One region of the Streptomyces sp. NPDC005302 genome, then DNA from elsewhere that is predicted to be linked to it. Evidence: riboswitches for the same ligand, from Rfam matches in the RefSeq annotation. Region 1 holds a riboswitch; the other holds the start of a gene.
What was found. Region 1 has a riboswitch for thiamine pyrophosphate ahead of thiO (glycine oxidase ThiO). Riboswitches for the same ligand answer to the same signal wherever they lie in the genome.
Positions count from the first base shown of each region.

Region 2: it holds a riboswitch for thiamine pyrophosphate, as region 1 does, so the genes downstream of both, ABZT74_RS21565 (cytosine permease) here and thiO (glycine oxidase ThiO) in region 1, are expected to answer to the same signal.

Region 1 is NZ_JBEXGN010000004.1:166,786-170,048, reverse strand. It holds gene ABZT74_RS07475 (thiazole synthase) at 1-589, opposite strand, end outside; gene thiS (sulfur carrier protein ThiS) at 593-793, opposite strand; gene thiO (glycine oxidase ThiO) at 790-1,956, opposite strand; TPP riboswitch at 1,954-2,067, opposite strand; gene ABZT74_RS07460 (hypothetical protein) at 2,120-2,497, shown strand; gene ABZT74_RS07455 (FAD-dependent oxidoreductase) at 2,530-3,263, shown strand, end outside.
Region 2 is NZ_JBEXGN010000014.1:78,757-82,019, forward strand. It holds gene ABZT74_RS21555 (aldo/keto reductase) at 1-106, opposite strand, end outside; gene ABZT74_RS21560 (alpha/beta hydrolase) at 226-1,047, opposite strand; TPP riboswitch at 1,348-1,442, shown strand; gene ABZT74_RS21565 (cytosine permease) at 1,434-2,750, shown strand; gene thiD (bifunctional hydroxymethylpyrimidine kinase/phosphomethylpyrimidine kinase) at 2,811-3,263, shown strand, end outside.

The sequences.
Region 1 (3,263 bases):
TCGCGAGCGCGGCGTCCGACGCCGTACCGGCCCCGGCGTCCAGGATCACCGGCACGCCCGCGTGCTCCACGATCAGCTGGAAGTTGTGCGGGTTGCGGATGCCGAGCCCGGACCCGATGGGCGAGCCGAGCGGCATGACCGCGGCGCAGCCGACGTCCTCCAGCTTGCGGGCGAGGACCGGGTCGTCGTTCGTGTAGGGCAGCACCGTGAAGCCGTCGTCGACCAGCGTCTCCGCCGCGTCCAGCAGCTCCACCGGATCGGGCAGCAGGGTGCGCTCGTCGGCGATGACCTCCAGCTTGACCAGGTCGGTGCCGAGCGCCTCGCGCGCGAGACGGGCCGTCAGAACGGCCTCGCCCGCGGTGTAGCAGCCGGCGGTGTTCGGCAGGACCCGGATGCCGAGGCGGTCGAGCACCGACAGGACCGAGCCGTGCACGGAGGCGTCCACGCGCCGCATCGCGACCGTCGTCAGCTCCGTGCCGGACGCCACGAGGGAGCGCTCCAGGACGTCGAGGCTGGGCGCCCCGCCCGTCCCCATGATCAGCCGGGAGGCGTAGGTCGTCCCCCCGAGGACGAAGGGGTCGTCGGCCATGGGTCAGCCTCCCTGTACGGCGGTGAGGACCTCGACGCGGTCGCCCTCGGCCAGCGAGGTGGACGACCACTGCCCGCGCGGGACGACGGTCTCGTTCAGGGCGGCGGCCACTCCCGAGGGTGCCGGGGTGAGGGTGGCGACGAGGGTGTCGAGCGCGGTCCCGGCGGCGATCCGCTGCCGCTCTCCGTTGACGACGATGTTCATGCGGGCTGCTCCGTGAGGGCGGTGGCGCCGAAGCGCCGCGGGCTGAAGGGGCGGACGTCGTCGGGGAGTTCGCCGGTTGTCAGGACGTGCGCCATGGCGTCGCCGGTGACCGGCGTGAGGAGCACGCCGTTGCGGAAGTGCCCGGTGGCCAGCAGCAGCCCGTCCAGCGCGGTCGGGCCGAGCAGCGGGGCGTTGTCGGGCGAGCCGGGGCGCAGTCCCGCGCGGGTCTCGGTGAGGGGCAGCTCGGTGATCCCGGGCACCAGCTCGTGGGCGTCGCGCAGCAGCTCGTACACACCGCCGGCCGTCACCGTGGTGTCCCAGCCGAGCTCCTCGCTGGTCGCGCCCACCACGAGTTCGCCGTTCTCGCGCGGCACCAGGTACAGGTGGCTGCCGCGCACCACGGCCCGCACGGTGCGGTTCAGGAACGGCGCGTACCGCTGGGGCACGGTCAGCCGCAGTACCTGCCCCTTCACCGGGCGCACCGGTGGCAGGACGTCGTCGGGGACGCCGGCCAGCTGCCCGCTGAGGCTGCCCCCGGCCAGCACCACCTGGCCCGCGCCGAGTTCGGTGCCGTCCGAGGTGACCACACCGGCGGCCCGGTCACGGACGACGGTGAGGCGGTCCGCCCAGGTGCGGTGGATGCTCACCCCGGCCCGCTCGCACGCCGTGACCAGGGCCGCCGCGAGGCGTCGCGGGTCGATCTGGTGGTCGCCGTCGACCCGCAGCCCGCCGCGCACCCCGGGCGCGAGCATCGGCTCGAGACGGCGGCACTCACGACCGGTCAGCCACTCCGAGTCGAGCCCCGAACGGCTCTGCAGCGCGTGCAGTTCCCGCAGGTGGGCGCGGTCGTCGGCGTCCAGCGCGACGGCCAGCGTGCCGCACCGGCGGTAGCCCAGGTCCTGGCCGGTCGCCTCGGTGAGTTCGGCCGCGAAGTCCGGATAGCGGCGCGCGGAGGCGAGATTGAGGCCGAGCAGGGTCTCCTCGCCGTAGTGCAGCTCGGTGACGGCCGCGAGCATCCCGGCCGCGACCTGCGCGGCCCCGCCACCCGGCTCGGGGTCGACGAGCGCGGTGCCGAACCCGCGCTGCGCGGCCCGCCAAGCTGTGACGAGACCGATGATCCCGCCCCCGATGACGAGGACGTCGGACGAACGTGTAGGCGACATGGGCGTCCAGACCCTCCCTTCGCCGGCATGACCCGGATCAGGTTCGTACGGTCGGAGGCCGCCCCAGCCTCCCTCTCAGCCCGTTGCGTACGGGCTCCCGCGAGTGCTTTACGGTGGCCACCCTAGCCCGCCCTCCACGGACTCGGTAAGGGAGCCTCCGCCCATGGCACGCTCGCTCGACGGCCTCGTCCTCGCCCCGGTCGCCGACCAGGCGCCGGGCCAGGTCGGTACCCGCACCCGGTTCGCCTACCGCGAGGCGGACGGCACGGTCTGGGCCGACTACGCGGGCGGCGACGTCGTCCGCGGACACCTCATCGGGACCCGCGAGGGCGACCGCCTCGACTTCCGCTACGTCCAGCTCAAGGCCGACGGCACCACCTCGTCCGGGCACTGCGTGTCCCTCGTGACCGAACTGCCCGACGGCCGGGTGCGGCTGGAGGAGACCTGGGCCTGGGAGTCGCAGGCCGGCTCGGGCACCAGCGTGGTCGAACAGGTGCGGGAGACGGCCCCTGTGCAGCAGATCACCGCGCACGTCCGCTGACTGACGAATTGTCAGGTGTCTATGGTGATCAGGTGAGCGAGCAGACGCAGGCGAAGGCACAGGGGTCCACGGCACGGCGGGTCGTCGTGGTCGGCGCGGGCATGGCCGGGGTGCAGACGGCGGTCGCCCTGCGCGAGCAGGGCTTCACGGGCACCGTCACGCTGATCGGCGCCGAGCCCCATCAGCCGTACGACCGGCCACCGCTGTCCAAGGCCGTCCTGCTCGGCAAGGCCGAGGGCTCCGCCTTCGACGTCGACTTCGAGGCACTGGACATCGACCTGCGGCTCGGCCTGGAGGCGCTCGGCGTGCGCGCCGGGGACCACGAGCTCGACACGGCCGGCGGACCCGTCCCGTACGACGTCCTCGTCGTCGCCACCGGGGCCGAACCGATCCGGCTGCCCGGCGCCGAGGGCGTGCCGGGGGTGCACCTGCTGCGCACGCTGGACGACGCCGACCGGCTGCGGCCCGTCCTGCTCCAGCAGCACGCCATCGTGGTCGTCGGCGCCGGCTGGATCGGCGCCGAGTTCGCCACCGCCGCGCGCGAGGCCGGCTGCGCGGTGACGGTCGTCGAGGCCGCCGACCGGCCGCTCGCCGCCGCACTGCCCGCCGAGGTGGCCGCGCCGATGGCCCGCTGGTACGCGGACAGCGGCGCCACACTGCGCACGCACACGCGCGTGGAGCGCGTCGAACCCGGCGCCGTGGTCCTGGACGACGGCTCCCGGGTGCCCGCGGGCGCCGTGGTCGTCGGCATCGGGGCGCGGCCCGC
Region 2 (3,263 bases), on a different contig from region 1:
CCGCGCTGCCCGTCAGGCGCATCGCGCCGAAGCCGACGCGGCTGACGGTGAGGTCGCCCAGTGTCCAGGTGCCCGCGGCGGACGCGGTGATCGTTTCTGCGGTCATCGCGGCAGTTTCGCACACGCCTTTGAGGAAGCCGTTCGGTCAGGCGTCGCCGGTCAGCGCCCTGCGCCCACCCGTCGTTGGGGTGCGACGCGCCGAAGTGGCCTTCGGTGAACCGGGGTTCAGCTGGTGCCGGGGCGGGCGATCCGTGCGGCGAAGGCGGCGATGTCGGCGACCACGCGCTCGGGCTGTTCCCAGTGGACGGCGTGGCCCGCGTTCTCGTACGGGAGGAAGTCGGCTCCGTGGACCGCGTCCAGGACCGTCTGCTGGTCGTCACGGGTCAGGAAACGGTCCTGTTCGCCCCACACGACGAGGGTGGGCACCAGGATGCCCGCGAGGGTCGCGCCGAGATCGGCGTCGAGGAGACCGCGCCCGGTCTCCTGCCAGACGTGGGCCGGGAGTTTGAGGCCCTCCTCGACCAGCGTCTCGACGAAGCCGCGGGCGAGCGGGGCCGCGGTCATGCCGGTGACGAACTCCTCGACGAACGCCCGGGGCACGGGGTCGGCGAGACCGTCCAGGCGCTTGCGCCACGCGTCGGCCGCGGGCTTGTCCGCGAGGGTGCCGGGGACGCCGAGCAGGACGAGCCCGGCGATGCGGTCGGGATGGCTGCCGGCGACGATCCGCGCGGCTACGCCGCCGGTGGACGCCGCCACGAGTACGGCGCGCGGGATGCCGGCCGCGTCGAGGAAGGCGACCAGGTCGGCCGCGAAGTCGTCGGGGGTGTAGCCGTCCGGCGGGCGGCCGGCGTCGCCGTGGCCGCGCTGGGTGGGCGCGTACCCGTGCAGTGACGGCGGAAGGCGTCGAAGGAGGGGCTCGAAGGACCACCAGGAGTCGGCGAGACCGTGCACGAAGACGACCGGCGTACCACTGGGGTAGCCGGCTTCGGCGTACGGAAGGGTCAGCTCCTCGTTCACCTGCGCGGACTTCAGGGAGATCACGGTCACGGCGCCCTGCCTCCTTCCGCCCGGCCACCCGGGTCCGGGAACCCGGGAACGGAGAGCGGGCGGCGATCACCTCCGACAGTACCGACGGGAGGCACCCGGCGCGCTGCGGGTGGCCCGACCGGGGGCCGCGGAAGCGGCGCGAGCGGACGCGGGCCGCTCGCGGTGACCCGGGCCCGCCTCGCGAAGGAGGTCCGCCGGTCCGCCGGTCCGCCGGTCCGTGCGGAGCAGGCCGAGCGGGCGGAGCGATGGGCGCAGGTCCGCCATACACAGGAGCGCGGGGATGGGGTTAGTGTGTCCGTCGTACCGGACACGGGGTGCCCCGTCCGAGGGCTGAGATCACACCCGTCGAACCTGAACCAGTTCGTACTGGCGGAGGGATGTCTTTCATGCCATTGGCGCATGTTTCCGGCGGGCTGCCCGCCGACAGCCGGCCGATCGTCTTCGACGGGTCGATGCCCGCGGCTCCCGGCGATCTGCGGGTGGAGGGGCACGGCATCGAGCCCGTCCCCGAGAGCAACCGGTACGGCGGGCCCTGGCGCCTGTTCACCGTGTGGTTCGCCCCGAACCTCACGATGACGGGCGTGTTCACCGGCACCATCGGCGTCGCGCTCGGTCTGGACTTCGGCACCGCCCTCACGGCGGTCGTCCTCGGGACCGTGGTCGGGGCCCTGCCCACCGCCTACCTGAGCACTTGGGGCGGCCTCACCGGAACGGGCCAACTCCCGCTCGCCCGGCTCGCGTTCGGCCGGGCGGTCGCCCTGCCCGGACTGCTCCAGTGGCTGTCCTCGGTGGCCTGGGACGCGCTGATCGGGCTGTTCGGCGGGGACGCGCTGGCGCGGTTGTGCGGCTGGCCGTTCTGGGTCGGCGTGCTCGTGATGATGGCGGCGCAGGGGGCACTCGGTGTCCTCGGCTACGAGGCCATCCACCGCCTGCAGATCGTCATGACCTTCGTGCTCGCGGTCGCGTTCGCCGTGATCGCCTGGCGGATGCTGGACGGCGTCCACCCCGCCACCACCGGCTCCGCGACCGGCGCGGACCACATGGGGGCGTTCGTGCTCACCAGCACCATCGCGCTCAGCCTGTCACTGTCCTGGGCTCCGTACGCCAGTGACTTCAGCCGCTATCTGCCGCGCGCCACCTCCCGTCCGCGGATGTTCTGGTGCACCCTGCTCGGCCTCGTCGTGTCCTTCGTCGCCGTGCAGGCCCTCGGTCTGTGGGGCGCGTCCGTGCTGACCGACCAGACGGCGGCGGGTGTCGAGGAGTTGCTGGGCGGCGGGGCGGCGGGCGCGTTCGGACTGCTCGCCGTGGCGCTGGCGGCCGCGCTGGCCGCCGCGCTCGGGTTCCCGCTCGTGCTCTGGATGCACGCGGCGGACACCACCGCCCGCTTCCAGAACGTGCTGCTGTTCGTGGGCTACTGGATCCCCGGGTTCGTCGCGATCGTCGTCGTCGACTGGATCGCCCGCGCCCGTGAACGTGCCGGTGCCCCCGTCGACCTCGCCGTCGAGACCGCGCGCCCGTTCCCGGCGTGGCCGTCCCTGCTGGCCTTCGTCGCCGCGTTCGGCGCGGCCGTTCCGTTCATGGACACCGGCCTGTACGTGGGTCCGGTGGCCGACGCGCTGCACGGCGCCGACTTCTCCTACTACGTCGCGTTCCTCGTCGCCCTCGCCCTCTACACGCCCCTGCGACTGCGCCGCCGCGCCTAGGGCGGCCCGGAACACCTCGCACCGTCGGGCCCGTTGCCGTACCCCGAGAGGAACCCACGTATGACCACGCCGCCCCGCGTCCTGACGATCGCCGGATCCGACTCCGGCGGAGGCGCCGGAATCCAGGCCGACCTGAAGACGATGCTGGCGCTCGGCGCCCACGGGATGAGTGTGCTCACCGCGGTGACCGCGCAGAACTCCGTGGGTGTGCAGGGGGCCTGGGAGCTGTCCGAGGACGCGGTGCGTGCCCAGTACCGCAGTGTCGTCGACGACATCGGCGTCCAGGCCGTCAAGACGGGCATGTTGTCGTCGCCCGCCCTCGTCACGACGGTTGCCGAACTCCTGGCGGACGTGGGAGTACCGGTCGTCGTCGACCCGGTGAGCGTCTCCAAGCACGGGGACCGGCTGCTGGCGGACGACGCGCTCGACGCCGTACGGAACCGGCTGCTGCCGCGGGCGACGGTGGCCACCCCGAACCTCGACGAGGTCGCCCAGCTCACGGGATTGAAGGTG